Regions from separate parts of the Aliivibrio wodanis genome, predicted to be linked through region 4. Evidence: predicted binding sites of a transcription regulator. Region 4 holds the regulator's gene; each other region holds the start of a gene.
The links. Region 4 encodes PurR, which represses purine synthesis genes. Its sites were predicted from a motif close to TNANGNAAACGTTTNCNTNA; they were not measured.
Positions count from the first base shown of each region.

Region 1: ACU5DF_RS13875 (inosine/guanosine kinase) is a predicted target of PurR. The motif match lies at 1,478-1,497, and genes of this name have one in related genera.
Region 2: glyA (serine hydroxymethyltransferase) is a predicted target of PurR. The motif match lies at 3,758-3,777, and genes of this name have one in related genera.
Region 3: purE (5-(carboxyamino)imidazole ribonucleotide mutase) is a predicted target of PurR. The motif match lies at 4,178-4,197, and genes of this name have one in related genera.

Region 1 covers NZ_JBREXA010000002.1:1,293,722-1,299,803, reverse strand. The annotation lists gene serS (serine--tRNA ligase) at 1-401, shown strand, start outside; gene trxC (thioredoxin TrxC) at 499-933, opposite strand; gene ACU5DF_RS13880 (HI1450 family dsDNA-mimic protein) at 1,078-1,401, opposite strand; gene ACU5DF_RS13875 (inosine/guanosine kinase) at 1,585-2,889, shown strand; gene ACU5DF_RS13870 (D-hexose-6-phosphate mutarotase) at 2,983-3,858, opposite strand; gene gap (type I glyceraldehyde-3-phosphate dehydrogenase) at 4,052-5,044, opposite strand; gene msrB (peptide-methionine (R)-S-oxide reductase MsrB) at 5,380-5,796, shown strand; gene ACU5DF_RS13855 (helix-turn-helix domain-containing protein) at 6,023-6,082, shown strand, end outside.
Region 2 covers NZ_JBREXA010000002.1:1,558,984-1,565,065, reverse strand. The annotation lists gene ACU5DF_RS15115 (extracellular solute-binding protein) at 1-335, shown strand, start outside; gene ACU5DF_RS15110 (ABC transporter ATP-binding protein) at 422-1,429, shown strand; gene ACU5DF_RS15105 (ABC transporter ATP-binding protein) at 1,426-2,394, shown strand; gene ACU5DF_RS15100 (MliC family protein) at 2,477-2,803, shown strand; gene ACU5DF_RS15095 (YitT family protein) at 2,887-3,495, opposite strand; gene glyA (serine hydroxymethyltransferase) at 3,824-5,074, shown strand; gene ACU5DF_RS15085 (SslE/AcfD family lipoprotein zinc metalloprotease) at 5,355-6,082, shown strand, end outside.
Region 3 covers NZ_JBREXA010000002.1:2,387,509-2,393,590, forward strand. The annotation lists gene ACU5DF_RS18980 (LysM peptidoglycan-binding domain-containing protein) at 1-279, shown strand, start outside; gene dprA (DNA-processing protein DprA) at 285-1,394, shown strand; gene ACU5DF_RS18990 (DUF494 family protein) at 1,397-1,870, shown strand; gene ACU5DF_RS18995 (DNA topoisomerase family protein) at 1,883-2,455, shown strand; gene ACU5DF_RS19000 (5-(carboxyamino)imidazole ribonucleotide synthase) at 2,508-3,620, opposite strand; gene purE (5-(carboxyamino)imidazole ribonucleotide mutase) at 3,623-4,108, opposite strand; gene tsaC (L-threonylcarbamoyladenylate synthase type 1 TsaC) at 4,309-4,866, shown strand; gene aroE (shikimate dehydrogenase) at 4,940-5,761, shown strand; gene ACU5DF_RS19020 (DUF1488 family protein) at 5,761-6,024, shown strand; gene ACU5DF_RS19025 (gamma carbonic anhydrase family protein) at 6,017-6,082, opposite strand, start outside.
Region 4 covers NZ_JBREXA010000002.1:458,233-464,314, reverse strand. The annotation lists gene ACU5DF_RS10025 (hypothetical protein) at 1-615, opposite strand, end outside; gene torR (two-component system response regulator TorR) at 899-1,597, opposite strand; gene torD (molecular chaperone TorD) at 1,834-2,481, shown strand; gene purR (HTH-type transcriptional repressor PurR) at 2,774-3,787, shown strand; cyclic di-GMP riboswitch class I at 3,943-4,029, shown strand; gene ACU5DF_RS10005 (TfoX/Sxy family DNA transformation protein) at 4,155-4,742, shown strand; gene ACU5DF_RS10000 (sensor domain-containing diguanylate cyclase) at 5,065-6,082, shown strand, end outside.

The sequences.
Region 1 (6,082 bases), 840 kb from region 4:
CTGAAGATTCAATGGCAGCTCTTGAAGAACTAACAGGTCATGCTGAGAAAGTACTTCAACTACTAGAACTTCCTTACCGTAAAGTAGTTCTTTGTACTGGTGATATGGGCTTCGGTTCTCGTAAAACTTACGATTTAGAAGTATGGGTTCCAGCACAAGAAACGTACCGTGAGATCTCTTCTTGTTCAAACATGTGGGATTTCCAAGCTCGTCGTATGCAAGCGCGTTTCCGTCGTCAAGGCGAGAAAAAACCAGAATTAGTTCACACACTGAACGGTTCAGGTCTTGCTGTAGGTCGTACAATGGTTGCGATCTTAGAGAACTTCCAACAAGCTGATGGTAAGATTGCTATCCCTGAAGTACTACGTAAGTACATGAACGATGTAGAGTTCATCGGTTAATCTGTTCTATAACATAGACTAGATAAACACTAAAAAGCCGCTTTATGTTAAGTCATAAAGCGGCTTTTGTTTGTCTGTTGTTTAAATTATTTATAGCTTATTTAAGCAGTGCTTGATTTAGCCACTGATCAAATTGACCTTTTGGTAATGCACCATTAATCATATCTACACGTTGACCGTTCTTAAATACCATAATCGTAGGGATAGAACGGATTTGATATTGTGCAGCAATTTGTTGTTGAGCTTCAGTATTTACTTTTACACAACGAACTTGGCCATTACGTTCAGCAGCAACGTCTTCAAATACTGGAGAGAATCCAACACACGGGTTACACCACGGGGCCCAGAAGTCGATAACAACAGGTTTATCACTATTCATTAAAGCGGCAAGATTATCAGATGTTCCTTCTAGTGGTTTTCCATCTAATAGTTGCTCTTTACAGCGACCACACGTAGCCGTGTCATTAATACGTTCAATAGGAAGGCGATTGAGTCCATTACACGATGGGCATCGAGATTGAAATTGAGTCATGGTATTCCTTTATTATTTTCTGCTATCAGCAGTTTGTGAGCATAAAGAAATAATGGGGGTACTAAGTGAGATATTCAATTAGAAAGAGCAATAAAAAAGGAGCAAATAGATGCTCCTTAGTATGAAATGGTAAGGTTGGTGAAATTAATCACGCTTCCATAACATGTGGCAGAACTTGTGTTCAGGATCACGACTTATTAGCATACGAGCAAAGACATCATCTAAAACATCAGATTCTTCATTGACTAAGCCAATTAGAACTTCTGCATATACTTCACCATCAACCTCAAAACCAACGTGTTCAGCCCAGTCATCACGAGTATCAACGACTTCAGCAGCACCGCGATCATCAAATTGCAGAGTGAATAATGCAACGTCAGCAGGTTCAAGATTGTCTTGAGCCATTTCAAGGAAAATATCGTAAGCGACTTCGATTACGTCATCATAGCTAATTAGTTCAGTTGTCATGGTGGTTACCTTTAAAAAATACGCTCATAAATTATCACGAATGTCCTCTATAAGGCTAGAGCTATCAACAAATAGAAAGAGCAAACGTTTGCTTTTCGTTGAGGCTAATATCAGTAGTTGCGGCAGAGTTATTCAGCGGCTAAACTTCGCACTTCTTCCATTAGCCAGTTGAATGATTATTTTATGAAATTTCCAGGTCAGCGTAAATCCAAGCATTATTTTCCAGTTCACGCTCGTGATCCATTAGTTAGCCAAGCTCAAGAAACCAAAAAAATGTCGCGTACGCACATTATCGGTATTGATCAAACGTTAGTGGATATTGAAGCTCGAATTGATGATGCTTTTATTGAAAAGTATGGCTTGAGTAAAGGGCACTCACTGGTTATCGATAATGATAAAGCGGAAATGCTTTATAACGAGCTTAAAGATAACAACATGATCACCAATGAATTTGCTGGTGGTACAATTGGTAACACACTTCATAACTACTCTGTATTAGCAGATGATAAATCTACATTGCTAGGTGTGATGAGTGAAGACATTCATATTGGTAGCTACTCATACCGCTACTTATGTAATACGTCTAGCCGAATGGATTTGAACTATCTTCAGCCGGTACCTGGTGCAATTGGTCGCTGTTTTGCGCTTATTAGCCAAGATGGAGAGCGTACGTTTGCGATCAGCGAAGGTGACATGAACCAACTTCGTGCAGAAAGCATTCCAGAGAAAATTTTTAAAAATGCGTCTGCATTAGTACTGACGGCTTATTTAGTTCGCTGCAAAGATGGTGATCCAATGCCAGCTGCTACGATGCAAGCCATTGAGTACGCGAAAAAGCATGACGTACCAGTAGTATTGACTATGGGTACTAAGTTTGTTGTTCAAGATGACCCACAATACTGGCGTGACTTTCTAAAAGATCATGTATCAGTGGTTGCTATGAATGAAGAGGAAGGAGAGGCGCTTACTGGTGCTTCAGATCCTCTAGAAGCAGCAGATAAGGCTCTTGAGTGGGTTGATCTTGTATTGTGTACTGCGGGCCCTGTAGGGCTTTATATGGCGGGTTATACTGAAGACGAAGCAAAGCGTGAAACTTCTTTGCCATTGCTTCCTGGTACGATTGCGGAATTCAACCAATATGAATTTAGTCGTCCTGCTATTAAAGATAGCTGTGAAAACCCAATGAAGGTGTATTCTCATATTTCACCATACATGGGTGGCCCAGAAAAAATCAAGAATACTAATGGGGCAGGTGATGGAGCGTTATCGGCTTTATTACACGATATGGCAGCAAACCATTACCACCGTAATAATGTACCTAACTCAAGTAAGCATCAGCACTCATACCTTACATACTCTTCGTTCTCTCAAGTATGTAAGTACTCAAACCGCGTAAGCTTTGAAGTATTAGCGCAACATTCACCACGTTTATCTCGTGGTTTACCAGAGCGTGAAGATTCATTAGAAGAGTCGTACTGGGAAAGATAATGTCAGCGTGTGCTTATTATGAAAATATAAAAAGCAGATGATATAAAAAACGGAAGCTTAGTGCTTCCGTTTTTGTTTTTAGAATTTAAATAATTAAGCTGAGATTGTTGTGCTTAATACAAATGACTCATTAGGTTGAATGACTTTAGCAACGTCAAGACTTGTCGCATGATAAGTAGATTCAACACACACCATGGTTTGGTAACCATCATTGTTCATGTCACCCATAGACTCTGCACCTTCAATCCAAGGATTCCAGATAACAGCCGCATTGTGACCCGCATTAGTGACAGATAAGCTACGTTGCGTGTCTGATACTGTAATTGTCTCTTGTGGTTGGGTATAGACACGGTCAACAGCCGCATCAATCGATAATGTATCACCGCCCGAACATACTTTCCCTTCCAGTAAGCCATCAATATAGCTAGATCCCATACCGGTAATTGTTGTCGTGTTAATATCAGCAACATTTAGATACGTGTGTAATGCACCTGAGCAGTTCCACGCTTTATTATCTGTGTTTTTCGCATTAAGAGTAATCGTTAACTGATCGCCAATTTCTACTGTTAATCGTGCTTCAAACTCACATGGCCAAATAGCTTTGGTTTCTTCAGACGTTTCTAATCCAAGAACGACCATAACGCCATTTTCGTTTTCACGATGCTCTACTAATGTCCAAGTGCTATTACGAGCAAAACCGTGTGCTGGGTTTGCGATACGACCAAACCAAGGCCAACATACAGGCACGCCACCACGAATTGCTTTGTCAGGGTTAAAAATAGCGTCTTTGCTCATCCAAATTAGGTCGTCTTGTCCTTTTGGAGTGAAAGATAATACATGGCCACCGTGTAATGAAATTGCGGCCTCTGCTTTCTCATGAAGTATGCGAACTACTTTTACATCGTCTAATTGAGTAATGGTAACGCAATCAGATAACACACTGATGGTTGGAAGGTGAGTAAGATTCATAGGTAACTCCTAAAATAGTAAATACGTATTCTTTTTTAGATAGTAATTGTTGAATTGGTCTAGCAAAAGAATAGGTACTTATGGAATGGTATTAAATTACAGATACAAAAAAGGCGACAATTAAGTCGCCTTTCATTCTTAAAAGATACTAAAACCTTTTAAGTTAGCTTTCAAAGAAAGTCTAAACTAATGCTTACTTAGAAACGTGAGCGATTAGGTCAAGAACTTTGTTTGAGTAACCGATTTCGTTGTCGTACCAAGATACAAGCTTAACGAATTTGTCAGTTAGAGCAACACCAGCTGCAGCATCAAATACTGAAGTTTGTGTTTCGCCGATGAAGTCTTGAGAAACAACAGCTTCGTCTGTGTAACCTAGAACGCCAGCGTATTCGTTTTCAGAAGCACGCTTCATTTCAGCACAGATTTCTTCGTAAGTTGCAGCAGTTTTTAGGTTAACTGTAAGGTCAACAACAGAAACGTTTGCAGTTGGTACGCGGAAAGCCATACCAGTTAGAAGGCCGTTAAGCTCAGGAATTACTTTACCTACTGCTTTAGCTGCACCAGTTGAAGATGGGATGATGTTTTGAGAAGCACCACGGCCACCACGCCAGTCTTTCGCAGAAGGACCATCTACAGTTTTTTGAGTTGCTGTAGTTGCGTGAACTGTAGTCATAAGACCAGATTCAATGCCCCACTTGTCGTTAAGTACTTTAGCGATAGGTGCAAGACAGTTAGTAGTACAAGAAGCGTTAGAAACGATATCTTGACCAGCGTAATCTGCAGCGTTAACGCCCATAACGAACATTGGTACGTCACCAGAAGGACCAGTAAGAACTACTTTCTTAGCGCCAGCTGTGATGTGTTTACGAGCAGTTTCGTCAGTAAGGAAAAGACCAGTAGCTTCAGCAACAACGTCAACGTTGATTGCATCCCACTTAAGATCTTCTGGGTTACGTTCAGCAGTTACACGTACAGTGTTACCGTTAACTACTAGGTTACCGTCTACTACTTCAACAGTACCGTTGAAACGACCGTGAGTTGAGTCGTACTTAAGCATGTAAGCCATGTATTCAACGTCGATAAGATCGTTAATACCAACAACTTCGATGTCGTTGCGCTCTACAGATGCACGGAAAACAAAACGTCCAATACGGCCAAAACCGTTAATACCTACTTTGATAGTCATTATATGTTGCTCCACAACTTAAATTTGATTTTCAGGTTTAAATTAACTGGTAGTAAAATTACAAAATCCTGAGCCAACCTGCAAGCGAAAATGCCAATTATATTGTTTAAAATCAAAAAATAGACCATATTCTGTTAACATTAAGAAAAATTCTTACGTAATTTATAGAAATGTTGGTTACTTAATAACCTTAATGACATTTTGTGAAAAATAGTGACATAACTGTCAATCACATTTTTCGCGGTTGGTGTAAAATTACTTTGGCAAAGTATGTGCTACAAAGGTGAGTATAAGCAAGGTTTAATTTAAATAAGTCTTAAGAGGTAGAATTTCAAATGGATAGATCAAAACCCTTTTCAGAATTAACAGAAGAAGATTGGCAAGGGCGTTTAACACAAGAAGAGTTTGATATTTGTAGAAAACAAGGTACAGAAGCCCCTTTTTCTGGCAAGTTATTGCATAATAAATCGACAGGGAAATATGCCTGCACTTGCTGTCAGACAATTTTATTTGAATCTGAAAACAAGTACGATTCAGGTTGTGGTTGGCCAAGTTTTGATGCGCCAATTAATAAAGATGTGCTTCGTTACTTGAAAGATAGCAGTTATGGAATGGAGAGAATTGAGATCAGGTGCAGGACTTGCGATTGTCATTTAGGGCATGTATTTAATGATGGGCCTAAAACGACAGGTGAGCGTTTTTGTGTTAATTCAGTTTCTTTAAGTTTTAATGACGATGTGATAGCGGAATGAAAATACAGAAGTAGCTTTTCATTTAGTTATTGAAAAAAGAAATTAGAAAGTAATGAAGGTATGGCGTTGGCCTTCATTACTTAAATAAATTATTGATGAACATAGCTATACCAGTAATAAATTGAGCATTTAATTAATGATATAAGCTAAATTTTTATTTTATTTCAGCTGGTAGTAATGAACTGACCCCCAATAATTGGACAACCAATTACTGAGGGTCTTTTTTATGTCCAAATATAGTCGTGAGCTAAAACTAATTATTGCTAAGCAGTGCTTAGTTAGTCGT
Region 2 (6,082 bases), 1.1 Mb from region 4:
AGCTAGATAGATTAATTGATTTATTTAAAAATGAATTTGATATTAAGAAAAAACGAGCACTCTCTCGTGACATCCAACAAGTGATCGCCGATGCAAATGTTATCGTTCCGGGTTATATGGTGCCATATGCAAGAGCAGGTTACTGGCGTTGGATGAAACTACCAGAGCAGATGGCGACTAAACAAACTGGGTATTTATTCCATGGTTGGGGGTTCTCTCAAACATTTAGTACTTTCTGGATTGATAAGCAGGTGAAAAAAGAAACTAAGGCTGCGATGAAGTCAGGTAAAACGTTTGAGCCTGTCACAATTGTTGATGATACTTATAAACTGTAGGTTTATTAACATGCACTAAAAGCTAGGAGAGGGATCTCCTAGCTGTACCTTTGAGAAAGATAATAATAAAAACAGTGAAGAAGCATATGGATAGAGAAATTGTTTTATCGGTAGAAAATTTAGTTACTGAATTTCAAACTGATGATGGCACAGTGAGAGTATTAGATGGCGTTAGCTTCCAAGTACCAAAAGGAAAAACCATCGGTATTGTTGGCGAGTCTGGTTGTGGTAAAAGCGTTACTTCAATGTCGATAATGGGGCTTTTACCTAAACCTTATGGCAATGTGGTGGGCGGACGTATTTTATATGGTGAAACGGATCTAGTTCAGTTAAGTCCTGATAAATTGTATGAGATGCGTGGTAATCGTATTTCAATGATTTTCCAAGATCCAATGACCGCTTTAAATCCGGTCCATACTATTGGAAAACAAATTAATGAAGTTCTAGAGTTACACCGTCCTGATTTAGATAAAAGACAGCGTTTAGCTTATTCTCTTGAAATGCTTGAAAAGGTGGGTATTCCCTCTCCAGAATCTCGAGTCCATGAGTATCCACATAACTTATCCGGTGGTATGCGACAGCGTGTCATGATAGCCATCGCTCTCGCTTGTGAGCCTGATATTTTGATCTGTGATGAACCAACTACTGCATTGGATGTGACTATTCAAGCTCAAATTTTGGAGTTAATGAAAAAACTGCAAGATGAGACTGGTATGTCAATTATTTTCATAACGCATGATCTTGGTGTTGTTGCTGAAGTATGTGATGAAGTTGTTGTTATGTATGCAGGGAGAGTAGCAGAACAAGCAGGGATCTTTGAGCTATTTGATAACCCACAGCACCCATATACACAAGGTTTGATGTCATCAATGCCGAGTTTAAGCTTACAACCTAAAACAGAGCTAGAAACCATTCAAGGAACTGTTCCTTCTTTAAGTGAAATGCCAAATGGTTGCCGTTTTTCAACTCGTTGTAAATATAGGCAAGATAAGTGTGATTCTGAAGTTCCGCCCATGCGTGAGATTGGATTATTACATCAAGTGAGTTGTCATTTTAGTAATGCATTAAAGAGTAACAATGAGGTGATGAAATGAGTGAGTTATTGAGAATTGATGATCTCAAACAACATTTTCATTCAGGAAAAGGGATCTTTAATAAAGGATATATAGTTCATGCAGTTGACGGCGTATCTCTTAGTGTAAATAAAGGAGAAACCCTTGGCTTAGTTGGTGAATCTGGCTGTGGAAAGAGTACTCTTGGTCGTAGTTTATTGAAGCTATTTGAACCGACTGCTGGTCGTATTTACTTTGAAGGTCAAGATATTACTCACCTTGGAAATAAAGAAATGCGCTCTTTACGTCAAGAGATGCAAATTATTTTTCAAGACCCAACTGAATCGCTAAACCCAAGACATACGATTGAAATGATTTTGGAAGAACCGTTTGTTATTCATGGTGTTGGTACACAAGAAGAACGTAAACAATGGGTTGAAGAGCTATTAATTAAAGTGGGCTTACCAGTAAGTGCGGTTAGTCGTTACCCTCATGAGTTTTCTGGAGGGCAAAAGCAGCGAATTGGTATTGCAAGAGCGATTGCTTTAAAACCAAAATTAATTGTATGTGATGAGTCGGTATCGGCACTGGATGTGTCAGTTCAAGCACAAATAGTCAATCTGTTACTGGATCTACAAAAAGAGATGAATCTGGCCTTAATTTTTATTGCTCATGATTTATCCGTGGTTAAGCATATTTCCGATAAAGTTGCGGTAATGTACCTAGGTAAAATTGTTGAATATGGCAATGCTGATACGTTATACAATTCACCAAAGCACCCTTATACCGAGGCATTATTATCAGCAATACCTGTTGTTCATCCTCGTTTTAGAGGGAAAGAACGGATTATTCTAAAGGGAGATGTCCCTTCACCGATTAATCCACCAAAGGGTTGTCGATTCTCAACTCGATGTCCAAGAGCTGAAAAAAATTGCTTTCATGATGAACCACAAAGGCAGATAGTTGATGACAATGCTTATGAAGTCGCTTGTCATTTATATAAATAAATATCTTTTTTTGAAATAGTCGACTTGTTCTGCTTTATTCTATAGTGAGTAAAGAATAAGTTAATCAAAACCAGAGGTCGTTATGGAAAAGATATTTACTTTTAGCGTATTAGGGCTTTTGGCTGGTTGTTCTGCAACAATGCCAGATATGGGGACTGCACAACCTATTCATTATCAGTGTGATAATGATAGAAACTTTCAAATTACGTTTAATAAAGATAAAGCATTGCTACAACTTCCAAAAGAAGATTACGCACTAAAACGTGCAGTATCAGCATCAGGTATGAAATACATTTCTGATGATGGGATGCCAGATATTAGTACAACGATTATCTTTCAGGGTAAAGGTAATGAAGCAAGTTTAGATCTAGGACGGGTATTATTAAAAAATTGTACTGTTATGAAGTAGCTTTAATATGAAGTGGTTTCATTGGTAGAAAAGTAAAAATGGTCATAACTATATTATGACCATTTTTATTATTAAACTAATACTTAAGTACCATAAGTCACAATATAACGATTTGGTTTATGGTTCATTCCTAGAACGATATTCAATATAATAGCGCCAAGAACGGAAACAACAAGCAACCAAGGGGTAATAAAGAAGAAAGAGGCACTTAAAATACAGAAGTCGATTACCATCTGAACTTTACCTACTGAGATACCAAATTTTTCTTGGATCCACAAACATAAAACATTAAACCCACCTAAGCTTGAGCGATGTCTAAATAAGATTAGCATGCCTAATCCCATTAATAAGCCACCAGCAATCGCGCAATAAATGTCACTGATATGATCAACAGAAATCATCATATTCAAGTGGTCAGTCATAATAGAAACAAGACCACCAGAAATTAAGCTGGTTAATGCAAAACGCTTCCCAAATCGTTGCCAAGCTAAGGCGTAAAACGGCAGGTTGCATAGAAAGTACAAAATACCAAAGCTGATACCACTCATTTGGCTAATTAATAATGCAAGTCCTGTTGTACCACCTGTAAGTAATTGTGCTGCTTGTAAAAAGAAAATACCTTGAGAAACTAAGAAAGTACCCGTCAAAATAGCAATGACATCTTCCTTGTGTGTGTGTTTAATTTTTTCCATAACGGCAGGTTCTGCTTTCTAATATCAAATAAATAATGGTCGCAAGAATAGTGTGATTATGAATTTATGCAATTGATGATAATGAAATATAGGTTAGTTTTTGTAGTAAACACTTTACAGAGTGTAAAGCTTACTATTGACAGTTTATTAGTATCATTCATGTTGATAATGAGTAATCTGCAACAAAAATAACAAAGAAAAGTACTATTTAGGGTATCTGATCCAGATCAAATTATGTAGAATACATCGCAGTTAAGACTAGTGACGTAATCGTTTGCGTTGCTGGGCTATTTTTGGGTTTTATATTTATCTGAGTCAGGAGATACAGATGCTTAAGCGTGATATGAACATTGCAGATTACGATGCAGACTTGTTTGCAGCAATCCAGGAAGAAACAGTACGTCAAGAAGAGCATATCGAGCTGATTGCTTCTGAAAACTACACTAGCCCACGAGTGATGGAAGCTCAAGGTTCACAACTAACAAACAAATACGCAGAAGGTTACCCAGGCAAGCGTTACTACGGTGGCTGTGAGTTTGTAGATAAAGTAGAAACATTAGCGATTAACCGCGCATGTGAATTGTTTGGCGCAGAGTACGCAAACGTACAACCACATTCAGGTTCTCAAGCGAACAACGCAGTTTACATGGCATTACTAAACGCTGGTGATACAGTGTTAGGTATGAGCCTTGCTCACGGTGGTCACTTAACTCACGGTTCTCCAGTAAACTTCTCTGGTAAGCTTTACAACATCATCCCTTACGGCATTGATGAAGCTGGTCAGATTAACTATGAAGAAATGGAAGCTCTAGCAGTAGAACATAAGCCTAAAATGATCATTGGTGGTTTCTCTGCTTATTCTCAAGTATGTGATTGGGCGCGTATGCGTGAAATCGCAGACAAAGTTGGCGCTTACTTCTTCGTAGATATGGCTCACGTAGCAGGTCTTATTGCTGCTGGTGTTTACCCTAACCCAGTACCACACGCTCACGTAGTTACAACAACGACTCATAAAACACTTGCTGGTCCTCGTGGTGGTCTTATCCTTTCTAATGAAGGTGAAGATCTTTACAAAAAACTGAACTCAGCAGTATTCCCTGGTGGTCAAGGTGGCCCTCTAATGCATGTTATCGCTGGTAAAGCGGTTGCATTTAAAGAAGCACTAGAGCCAGAGTTTAAAGAATACCAAACACGTGTTGTTGCTAACGCAAAAGCGATGGTTGCAGAGTTTCTTGCTCGCGGTTACAACATCGTTTCAGGCTCTACTGAAAACCATTTGTTCCTAGTTGATTTAATCGACAAAGACATCACTGGTAAAGAAGCAGATGCAGCACTAGGTTCAGCTAACATTACCGTTAACAAGAACTCTGTACCAAACGATCCACGTAGCCCGTTTGTTACTTCTGGTATCCGTGTTGGTTCTCCTTCTATTACTCGTCGTGGTTTCTCTGAAGCTGATGCGAAAGAACTTGCTGGCTGGATGTGTGACATTCTAGACAACATGGGTGATGAGTCTGTTATCGAAGCAACAAAAGCAAAAGTATTAGAAATTTGTAAGCGTTTACCTGTATACGCTTAATCTCTAAATCTGCTTTAAATAAACATTAAAGAGGCTAACCTATTATAGGTTGGCCTTTTTTTGGATAAAACTTAGAAGTTATTAATAGTTGGTTTGATTTATCTACCTACCGACATGAAAGTAACTACATATCATTCTTTAATTCAATCTAAACCATATTCACTTTCATGATTCCTATTCTATTTCTGTGTTATTTCTAAGAATTAGTGTAAATAAATGTGCTATGTTTCGATCTTAGTGAACTGAACGATTAGTTTCAGCACTTCTAAAAGGTTGAATCATGAGTAAGAAAGTATTATTAGCATCGTTGATTGCCACGTTACTGACCGGTTGTTTGGATGATGGCGGTAATGGCTCAGGAAATGAAACAGTTAAACCTACACCACCAGAAACACCGGATGTGACGTATATCGGAGAGTTATTGGCTTCAGGTATACCAATTAAAGGTGAAGTAACCTGTAATGGTGAAGCCTTAGAGCTAGGTAAATTTACCGTTAAGCAAGGGCTCTCATTCAGTTGTAATTTAGGCGCTGTAGTATTAGGTCAATTTATTGCCCCAGAGCCAATGACGTTCTCTGATTCAAATTTAACAGAGGCAATTCCTACATCATTTGATTTAAAAAATGTAGAAGGTGATAACGCGGCTAAAGTGCTACAAACTATTAATAGCTGTGCGACCACAGAAGAGTTGTGTTTAGAAGAAATAAACAGCCTAGATATTACTGATATTTATCAGCATTTAGATGATGACAAAGCCGTTGATGCTTACTTACTATTGAAAGGCGAAGAAGCAACAGACGACGTAGGTAAAGCCCCAAGCTCACACGTGGATAGTGATATTCAACCTGAAGTCAGTGAAGGTACGAGCAATGATCTGAACAGTGATTTTGTGTCGGCTAATGCGGAGAACACTTACGCTTACCAACCAAGTCAAGCAGCGAAGGTATTAACAAAAAGCCAGCTAACTGACGTAAATGGAACACCTTTAGTCGGAGTGGCTTTCTTTTC
Region 3 (6,082 bases), 1.9 Mb from region 4:
AATCAGGTTGCTGTTATTAATAAAGGGAGTGAAGATGGCGTAATACAAGGAAGTATGTTCACGCTAAAAGAAAGTGGTCACGTTGTTCAAGGGGATAAAGGCGAATATCAATATGCAATTGATAAGGCAAGTAAAAAAGGCATTCAGTTACCACAAACAAATGTTGGAGAGTTGATTGTTATTCGACCTTATGAGTATTTTAGCTTAGCGCTTATTACCAAAAGTGAAGCGCCAATACATAAGAGTATTATTGCCGTCTCTCCACAAGGTAATCATTAATATTTATGTCTACTTCTGAGTCACATTTATCTGCATGGTTGACGTTATGTTTTTGCCCTAGAGTCGGAGGGAAAATTATGACCCGACTGCTTGCTGTTGACTCTCCTGAAAATATACTGCAATACAGCAGCGATAAACTTCGCTCTCTTGGTTTGTCCTCGGCACAAATTACTTATCTACAAAAACCAATGAATGCAGAGGTTGAAAAGTGTTTAGAGTGGCAAAATGACAGTGATATTAATACTATTTTACCGCTAACTAGCTCTTTATATCCCAAGTTACTTTCAGAAATTAGTGCGCCGCCACCTGTGATATTTGTTAAAGGAGATCCGCTTACGTTATCAGAGCCTCAAGTTGCTATTGTTGGTAGTCGTAATGCTAGTTTGGAGGCGCTTGATTGTGCTAAGCAATTTGCAGGGGCTATTGTTCAACATAATTATGTGGTGACGAGTGGTTTGGCACTTGGTGTCGATGGATATGCTCATCATGGAGCTATTGAGGCAAAAGGAAAAACAATTGCAGTGCTAGGTTCAGGGCTAGATAAAACATACCCAGCAAAACATCGCTCATTAGCACAACGTATTATTGAACATGGTGCTCTTGTTTCTGAATTCCGACCGGATACCCCGCCAAGAGCAGAGAACTTTCCAAGGAGAAATCGAATTATTAGCGGTTTGTCTACCGGTGTTCTTGTTGTTGAGGCGGCAGAGCGTTCAGGGTCGCTGATTACAGCAAGGTATGCAAATGAGCAAGGACGTGAAGTTTTTGCTCTTCCTGGATCAATACAAAACCCGACAGCGAAAGGAACAAATGGGTTAATAAAGGCAGGAGCAAAATTAGTCTCTTCTCCAGATGACATTTTTGATGAAATTGGAGCATTAACTGAGTGTGCAATATCTCACCAACCATCATTGTTTGAGCAAGAAGTTATCACAGAACAATTGCCATTTCCCGAAGTGTTCGCTACCGTAGGCAGTGAGGCGACGCCTGTTGATATAATCGCAGAGCGATGTCAGACGCCTGTACATGAAATCATGATGCAATTGCTTGAATTAGAGTTGCAAGGTTTCATCACTGCAGTCCCAGGGGGTTACATTAAAAAGCGGAGGGGCTAGCCATGATGGATGTTCTTATGTATCTATTTGAAACATATATCCATAGTGATGTTGAACTGAGTGTAGACCAAGAAAAATTAGAAGACGAATTACTTAAAGCTGGCTTTCATCAAGATGCGGTATATAAAGCATTAGATTGGCTGGAAGATTTAGCGCGCTTACAAGAAGACGATTCTTATACACACATAGAGCAAGGTACATCAACCTCTATGCGAATATACACGCAACTAGAAATTGATGGGATCGATACTGCTTGTCGTGGTTTTTTACTTTTTTTAGAGCAAATTAAAGTATTGACGAGTGAAACTCGAGAAATGGTTATCGAGCAAGTGATGGCTTTAGAAACAGATGAATTATCACTAGATGACCTGAAGTGGGTTGTGCTGATGGTGCTATTTAATGTTCCTGGTCAAGAGAGTGCTTATACGCAGATGGAAGAATTACTTTATACTGCAGATGTTGGTATCACGCATTAAGGTCTCATTTGAATGTCTGGAAAAATTGATAAACAGTTATTTAAAGCTCATGAGCACGCTTTAGAGCATGAAAGCTGTCCTCAATGCAGCGGTGAATTAACGATTCGCTATGGTAAAAGAGGTCCGTTTTTAGGGTGCCAAAATTATCCAACATGCGACTATATTCGACCATTAAAAAGTAATGATGGGCATATTGTTAAAGAATTAGGGATCCCTTGCCCTGAGTGTGAAAGTGAATTAGTACTAAGGCAAGGCCGCTATGGAATGTTTATTGGTTGTTCCTCTTATCCTGAATGTTCGCATATTGAATCTTTAGAGCAAAAAAAAGAAGACGAATCGAAAGAATTAATTGAGTGTCCTAGCTGTAAGAAAGGCTTATTGCATGAGAAAAAATCACGTTTTGGCAAGGTTTTTTATGCATGTGATGGCTACCCTACTTGCCGGTTTGCTGTTAATCAAGAACCAGTAAAAGGGAACTGCCAGAAATGCAATTTTGCTTTATTACTAAAAAAAGAAATGGCCTCAGGAACTAAGATTGTTTGTGCAGATAAAAAGTGTGGCGTAACACAAGATAATAAAGAGTAACTCGAATTCCATTTATTAAAATAGAGAGAGTTACTCTTTAGATTCTACACTCTTACGAAAGAACTCGGAAAACCTCACTATCTAATATGCTAGATAGTTTGATTAGTTCTTTTTGTAACTCTTCAGAAGATGAGGCACACACATTAATGTGGCCCATTTTTCTTCCTGCTCTTTTTTCTTTTCCGTACCAATGAATATGGCAGTTAGGCATGGTCAATAACTCAGAGGGCAAAGTATCCTCACCTAAGATATTAATCATTGCCGTAGAGCGTAATAATGTAGAGCCTATCAATGGAAGATTACAAACCGCACGAATATGCATTTCGAATTGACATACATCTGCACCTTGTTGTGTCCAGTGACCTGAATTATGAACGCGTGGAGCAATTTCATTAACCAGCAACTTACCTTCGACGTCGAAAAACTCAATAGCCAGCACACCGATATAATCTAACTCATCAGCAATTGCTGAAAACATACGATCGGCTTGTTCTTGTAATTCACTCGTACCTTCTAATGCAGTAGATAGAGCAAGTACGCCGTCCACGTGAACATTTTCAGTAAGAGGATAAGTAACCAGTTCCCCATTTTTATTACGAGCGCCAATGAGAGATACTTCACGATTGAAAGGAATAAATTGTTCGGCAACCATGGCTTGATTTGGTGTGCTCTGGATTAATTCATTCATTTCTTCCCAAATTTGTTCTATTTGAGATTGCTCTTTTAAGCGCCATTGCCCTTTGCCATCATAACCACCGAGTGCACTTTTTAATACCATTGGGATCCCAACAGTATCGATTGCATCTAGGAAATCTTGTTTTGAATTTATGATGTGGTATTTCGCATTGCTTACTTCAGCATTATCTAACAGAGACTTCTCTAATCGGCGATCTCCCCCTGCTTTAATTGCATTAGGGTTTGGTTGGAACTTACCACTTTGACTGCATGTATTTAAAATATCATGTGGGATGTGTTCGAACTCAGCAGTAATGACATCAACGTCGTTAATCGCTTGTTCTAATGATAAATCAATTACCTGCTGAGTTAGAGGGTGAACAATTTGTTTGTTATTCACATCATAAGCAATAATATCAATATTTAATGGTGCGCTAGCCAGTGACATCATTCGAGCTAATTGTCCTGAGCCTAAAACAAGAACTTTCATGATTAATCCTCTGATGGATCTGGATTTTCTAATACCATTTCAGTCTGTTCTTTACGGAACGCTTCTACTTCCGCCATTACTTCTTCATTGTATGTACCAAGAATTTGAGCAGCAAGAATACCTGCATTTGCAGCGCCCGCTTCACCAATAGCAAGCGTACCAACAGCAATTCCTTTTGGCATTTGTACAATTGAAAGAAGTGAATCCATACCTTTTAAAGCACGAGATTGCACTGGAACACCAAGAACAGGAATACTTGTAAATGCAGCAGCCATTCCAGGGAGATGAGCCGCACCACCAGCGCCTGCAATTATTACTTTAATACCACGATCTTTTGCTTGTGTAGCATAGTCAGCAAGCAGTTGTGGAGTTCTGTGAGCCGAAACCACTTTTGTTTCATAAGGAACATTAAAGCGATCAAGCATCTCTGCGGCTAGTTTCATTGTAGGCCAGTCTGATTTTGAACCCATGATAATACCGACTTTCATTGTGAACTCCTTGGATAAAGATATTGGCAATATAGAAAAAGTTGTAGGCATTATACGGTTATTTTTTGTTAAGGAAAACGTTTGCGTCAGTAAAAATACAAGTTATTCACGATTGTTGACAATTCAAAAAAGGAAAGCAGTTGTTTGATTTGAGTAGATCAATAGAATAGAAGATATATAGATAGAAGAGTGGTGTAAATGTGAAGAATCTAAATCAAGTCGTAGAAGCTCTAAAACGTGGTGATGTGATTGCTTATCCTACCGAAGGAGTTTTTGGGGTCGGTTGTGATCCAGATAATGAGCAAGCTCTTTTAAAGTTATTAGAGGTAAAAAAGAGACCACAAGAAAAAGGGTTGATTTTAATTGCGGGATCTATGGAGCAACTTGAACCATATATAGAGTTAGATGATCTTAGTTTAGATCAAATCAATGTAATTAAAGAATCATGGCCGGGGCCAGTGACTTGGATTGTCCCTGTTAGTTCTAAAACTTTACCTTTAGTGACTGGGCAATTTAGTAGCATTGCTGTGCGAGTAACAAATCATCCGCAAGTGAAAGCGATTTGTTCTGCTTTTGGAAAACCGATCACATCAACCAGTGCAAATTTATCCGGCCTTGAACCTTGCCGTAGTGTTGATGAAGTGGAATATCAATTAGGTGATAGCGGAGTTGTTATTTTTCAAGGTGAGATTGGTAATAGAACTCAACCAACAGAAATTCGAGATGCTAAAACAGGCAATACCTTACGCCAAGGCTAATGCATCAAATCTTTCTTTAAGGTAAGGTGAAATTAATTTTTACTTTCGTCATTATTTAAGAGGGAATTACGACATGGATAAGTATGCGGTTTTTGGTAACCCGATAAAACACAGTAAATCTCCATTTATTCATACCTTATTTGCTCGTCAAACAATGCAAAACTTAGAGTATCAAGCAATCGAAGCGCCAATTGATAACTTTGTTGAGACAGTCACTGACTTTTTCTCTCACCAAGGAAAAGGATGCAATGTCACTGTGCCTTTTAAAGAAGAGGCATTTCGTTTTGCAGATCAACTTACAGAAAGAGCAAAATTGGCAGGCGCTGTTAATACACTAAAAAAACTGGATGATGGGATTATTCTGGGAGATAACACCGATGGCGAAGGATTAGTCCAAGACTTACTGCAATACCAAGTATTACTTAAAGATAAGCGAATTTTGCTTTTAGGTGCTGGTGGAGCTGCTCGAGGTGTAATTCTTCCTTTATTAAAGCAAAACCCTACATCTATTACTGTCGTTAACCGTACTTATGAAAAAGCCCAAGAGCTTGCTGAATTATTTTCTCCTTACGGTGAGATAGAAGCGGCGATGATGAGCGAGGTTAATCACTCATTTGATGTTGTTATTAATTCCACATCAGCGAGCCTTTCTGGTCAGCTTCCCCTAATCAATCCAAGTATCTTTTCTAATAATACGATTAGCTATGACATGATGTATGGTTCAGGGAAAACGGTCTTTAGTCAGTGGGCATTGGATAATAATGCTTATCAGGCTTATGACGGTTTAGGTATGTTAGTTGGTCAAGCCGCAGAGAGCTTTACTGTTTGGAGAGGACTGCGTCCTGGAAGTAAGCAAATCTTACGAGAATTAAGAAAGAACTTAGAAGGTATGTAATGAATCAATCTATTATTTTCTCTGATGACTTATTAGTAGAGCAAGAAAAGCAGCAAGTTGTTTTTTCTGCTCAGCAAATGGGAAGCCTAATTAAGTGCTCGGTATCTTTTTTGTGGCTAACAGAAGAAAGCGGAGAAACAGTAAATACAAGTCAGCAAGCAGAAGAGGCATTTCTTCAGTTGCGTTTTGATATAGAAGATAAAGCAGAAGCATTGATAGAAGATGAAGAATTCAATGCTTCTGGTGGTATAGATATCAGTTAGTTTCTTCTTCTATATAGTCATTCTTAAATGAGACATAATTCATTGCCGATTTTTTAAG
Region 4 (6,082 bases):
GACATGAATTTTCAAAGCTGTTCTTATTTCAAGAACCTTAGCACTTGTTAAAAATTCTGCTTGCTCTGTTTGTGCCTCAGCAATATCATCTTCAACAATAACAACAAACAGTTCTTTATATTGTTCATTTAATTCTAAATACTCTTCAGAGAAATACTTGTTTACCTTCATAGATTTAAGGTAAGCCATTTGAGCTATGGCTCCAGAAAGCACAACATCTGCATTTTTTTTATATTTTTTTAGCTTAGAGAACTCCGCATCTGCTGAAGCCACTAAAGACATATATTTAGCAGCATAAGAACCCGATGAAAACATTGAGTATTCCTCACCTGTTAAGCCTGGTTCTCTCTCTATTTCAGCAAAGAGTTCTTTTGCTTCATCCCACTCTTCTCTTAAGTTCTGATATACCTCCTCTGAATAAATTTTAAACTCATCAACAGAATCAAATGCTACTTTATCTAATAAGTATTGTTTATTAAGCTCATTAAAGGTAGAAATTGACGGTGTTAATGTATTTTTCTCCGTAACAGAACTCGGCTCTTCAGCAGTACTTTGGCAACCAATAACACTAACTAAAGCAGAAGCAACTATTGCCATTTTAAAAAATTTTTTCATTACAGACCTATAATAATTATATTTGAATAGACGGAGTCTAGGACTCTTATTGATAACTTTATAAAAATAACTAAAAGGCTGCAACTACTGTTTAAGTAGTTACCTTATCAGTCGTACCGTATTCTTGACATGCTATCTACAGTATAGAGCTGCTCACTTAAAGATCTTAAAACGTTTGAATCATGAACAGAATTAGATTGATTACTATTATTAAATTATAGGCATAAAAAAGCCACTCACTTAAAATGAATGGCTTTATTTAACTTTTTTGGGGTTTTAACCACTAATCTCCGGCGAACATATATCCTTCACCATGAACGGTAACAAATATCTGTGGATTTTTTGGATCAACTTCCATTTTCGCTCGCATTCTTCGAATCAACACATCAATTGTTCTATCATTGGGAGCATCGACACGATGACTGATCATATTCAAAATACGTTCACGAGATAATACCGTATTCGGATATGAAGAAAGTGCTACTAGCAACTCGTACTCAGCTTTTGTTAATTTAACTGGCTCACCGCTATTTGATAGTGCACGGCGCTGAATATCGAAAGTCCACTCACCAAAGCGAACGACATTAGATTCATCTAATTCTACTGGTTCATTCGCTAATGACATACGCCAAAATAAATTCTTAACTCGAACTAATAACTCACGTAGCTCTACTGGTTTTGTGACGTAATCATCAGCACCCATTTCAAGCCCTACAATACGATCAATACTATCAGTTCGTCCTGTAACAAGAATAATACCAATATTAGATTGGCTACGTAGTTCACGTGCCAACAATAAACCATCCTCTCCTGGTAGGTTTATATCAAGCATAATTAAATCAACTTTTTGTTCAGCCAAAATAGTTCGCATTTCTGCCCCTGTTTCAGCCTCGCTCACTTGATATCCCTCGGCTTCAAAGTAGCCTACAAGTTTAGAGCGAGTTACCACTTCGTCTTCAACAACTAAAATGTGATAGCTCATAATATTCTCTTTTATGGTTATATTGGATGGTTCTTTTCTTATTCTATTCATATTTTGTAATAATGCCAATTCTCAATTGATATTTCTGTAAATTATTTGATTCAAAACAATTATCAAACAAAAATTGAGTTGTAACCTTTACAAATATCTTTATACACCCTGTTAATGATAGGTGCTATTCCTTTTCATACTTATCCAGTACAATTCTCACATAAATTTCTTGGAGCAAAATATACATGAACGATCTAACTGCATTTAATGAACAACGTGCCGAAATTTACTGGTGGCTATCTAGCTTATTAGCAAGTGAGTTAACAGAAGAACAAATAGAACAATATAACAGCTTTGAAATCCGTACGTTTTTATCAAATTTAGCAGAAACACCAGAACTTACCGCTTCTGTAAATACTTTAATTGATAAATTAAATCAATTACAAACTCGTGAAGGCGCTCAACTTGAGTTATCAGCTGATTTCTGTGAAGCCTTTTTAGGTTCAGATAAAAGTAGTGCTTTGCCTTATGCTTCACTATACCTTGATAAATCAGGTCTGCTTAATGCTAAACCAGCGCAAGATATGCGTGAGCTACTTACAAAGTATAATATTGCACAAAAAGCAGAATTTAATGAGCCTGCTGATCATATTGCAATAGAACTTGATTTTCTAGGTAATCTAATTGTGATGACAAACCAACAGTCATCAGAGGAAGACTTTGAGCTTTATATGACAGCTCAACAAAATTTTATTAATGAGCAATTATTATCTTGGACACCACGATTCAGCCAAATCTGTAAAGAGCGTGATGAGTTTGGTTTCTATGCTGCAGTTACCCATTTTCTTGTGACATTTTTACAATTAGACATGCTATTTCTTACTGGTGAGTAAAAAACAGCCTTTATTGATGACATAAATAAATAACTACGTGATGTAAATCAGGTTACAAATAAAATTTATGAAATCAATAATTGTTTGCACTATGCTTTACATATAAAATGTGAACGCAAACGATAAAATTTGAACATAAAATGAAAACCGCATTTTAAAGCGGTTTTTTTATTTATACCATATCATTAATCATATGATATTTAGGGCCTATTTATCTTCCATCAGTTCTCTATAGAGCAAAACAATTTGCTGGAACATAAATAGCCCCTTAATCACTATTTAAGGCTCTTATATGGCTACAATTAAAGACGTCGCAAAATTAGCAACAGTGTCGACAACAACCGTCTCTCACGTAATTAACAAAACACGCTTTGTTGCAGAAGCAACACAAAAACGTGTATGGGAAGCCGTTGAAGAGTTAAATTATGCACCAAGTGCTGTTGCTCGCAGTTTAAAATGTAATACTACTCGTACTATTGGCATGTTAGTAACTCAATCTTTCAATCCCTTTTTTGCCGAAGTTATGCATGGTGTTGAAAACTATTGTTATAAACAAGGTTACACTTTATTCATGTGTAATACTGAAGGTGATCTAGACAAACAAAAACACTACCTTCGTATGCTTTCTGAAAAACGTGTTGATGGGTTGTTGGTTATGTGTTCAGACCTAAATGAACAACTTTTAGCCTTGCTTGAAAAAAATACCGAATTACCAATGGTTGTTATGGATTGGGGACCTGATAGCCCTCATACAGATAAAATCATAGATAACTCTGAAGAAGGTGGATACCTTGCAACAAAACACTTAATAGAAAATGGTCACACTAACATTGCTTGTATCACAGGACAATTAGATAAGTTGACTTGTAAAGAACGTGTTCATGGTTTTCACCGAGCACTTTCCGAAGCAAATTTAGATTCTAATCCTGAATGGATTTTAGAAGGTGATTTTGAATGCTCTTCAGCAGCAAAAGCAGTTGAGAAAGTATTAGCAACCGAAGCAAAAGATCGCCCTACTGCTCTATTTTGTTTTAATGATATTATGGCGTTAGCCGCCATCAGTAAGATTCAACAATCAGGGTTAAAAGTTCCAGAAGATATTTCTGTAATTGGCTATGACAATATTGAATTATCGGCTTACTTTTCACCTCCTTTAACAACTATCCACCAACCAAAACGAAGAGTTGGAAAAACGGCAGTTGAAATTTTACTCGAGCGTATAAAAGATAAACATCATGAACGCCGTATTTTTGAAATGCAACCAGCCGTTGTTTCTCGTAATAGTGTTCATAATAGAACCAAATAACAAACTAGAGTTCTATAAAAATCAAGTCATAAGTTCAGGTTTTATTGAAAACCTGAACTGAGTTAACAGAAATGACCCTTGTTTTTATGAACCAATATCACATTATTGAGTTTTTGCAGTCACTCCCTTTGTTGATTGCTATATCATCAATGATGTCACAAACAGGGCAAACTATGTGAAAGCATAGGACGCAAAGCTTCCGGCCTACGTATTTATATATATATGGTAGCGGGGTTGCCGATGGTAAGTATTCCACTCGATGTTGTTATTTTACCTAAATATAACAATGTTGGGCTTTAAACTTGCTAGTATTTCCTCGGGCTCAGTTGTTTAGTGACATAGACTTAACTAACCGAGAATTATTGCAATGGATAAACCAATACTAAAAGATTCACTTCGTCTTCTTTCCTCTCTTGGGAAAGTCACATCTCGTTCAATGTTTGGCGGTTTTGGTGTCTTTATTGATGACACTATGTTTGCCCTTGTTGTGCAAGATAAACTTCATTTAAGAGGTAGTGAAGAGACGATTAACTTATTTAAAGAGCAAGGGTTAGAACCTTATGTTTATAAAAAACGAGGCTTTCCCGTTGTTACCAAATACTTTGCCATTTCACCAGAGTCTTGGAAAGAACCTGATTTAATATTAATTCAAGCAGTTGTTGCTTTTGACGTTGCAAAAAAAGACAAAGAAAAACAGAAAACTGCAGCCCCAACACGTATTAAAGATCTGCCTAACCTGCGACTAGCTACAGAACGAATGCTTAAGAAAGCAGGCATTACTACTGTTGAAGAGCTACGTAATATTGGTTCTGTAAATGCTTATAAAGCCATTCAGCAAACCCATTCTAACTCTGTTAGTGCTGAACTTTTATGGTCTCTAGAAGGCGCAATAAAAGGCACTCATTGGTCTGTTGTTTCTGCTGAAACAAGACAGGAATTACGAAAGCAACTGTAAGATCACAAAGCAACAACTCTCTGGTTTTATGTTGTATGATTACTCTAAATAATCGTACAACATTTGACCTGCGAGACAAAACCAGCCTACCATTTCTATAATTTAGCTAAGATTCACTTACGCTGAATACCACCTAGAGCCATATAAACTCCTTAACTCATCATCATTTTACCAATGTTAATTCCTCATTTATATTAATTAGCCTATCATACTTATTAATTCTTTAAACTCTCTGGGAATTTACATTAATTTAATATATTCTTAAAGCTTATATATAGAATGGCAGTCCATTTGATGGTACTGGACTCAATAGGTAAGACAAATGAAAAAAAATACCATCAGCAAAAAATGGCTTTATTTACCTATCATATCCATGATTTTCACCATGACTCTCGGCTTGTTTGTATTTAATTCAACACTGTCAGATTGGCTTGAAAATAAGGTTGAAGGCGGTTTATCTGAAGAGATCTCACGCGTCATAAAGGACATAAGTGATGATCAAGTTTCTTTTTCTGATTTAAAAGCACTAGACGTTTATATCAAAACTAAACTAGAGCTAGCCAAAGAAGATCACATCACAATTATCAAAGCTGATGGTACGCCGATTGCAGATAGTGATATCTCTTTAGAAGCCGTATTACAACTGGAAAATCACTTAAACAGAAAAGAAGTCGTTGATGCTAAGAATCTGAGTTATGGCAGCACAACTCGATTTAGTACTTCTCGCTTTAAAAATTTATTGTATTCCGCAAAGTCATTAGATTATCAAGGTCAAACTTACATTATTAGGGTAGCTACACCATTAACGCGTATAGACGCAATGGTAGAAGAGCTAATGAATATCCTAATGATTTTAATGGGCATTAATATTTCACTTGTTGTTGGCTCATCATTATTAAGTAATAAGCTTATTACTCAGCAAGTACAGAATGAGCAAGATCAACAAGAAGAGCGTATTGAGCAGCGTACTCAAGAGATTGAATTACTGCACCGCCTTGCGACTATGCTGGCTGCCTGTAATTCCATTAATGAAGCTCAAATGGTAGTCGAAGATATCCTTCCTCGAATTCTTGGTAACGTAAATGGCGTTATTTCGTTAATGCGTTCATCTCGTAACCAACTGCTTGTTAAGTTGGATTGGGGCGGAGTATGGCCAGGTAGCAAAACTTACGCTCCAGAAGAGTGTTGGGCGTTACGTAAAGGTAAATTTCATCTCGCTAATGATAAATACACGACTCTACCCTGCTCTCATATGGCAGCCACAGGGATCGACCAAACACTTTGTATTCCATTAACGGCCCATGGTAATACCATTGGTATGATGCATATTTATCTTGGTG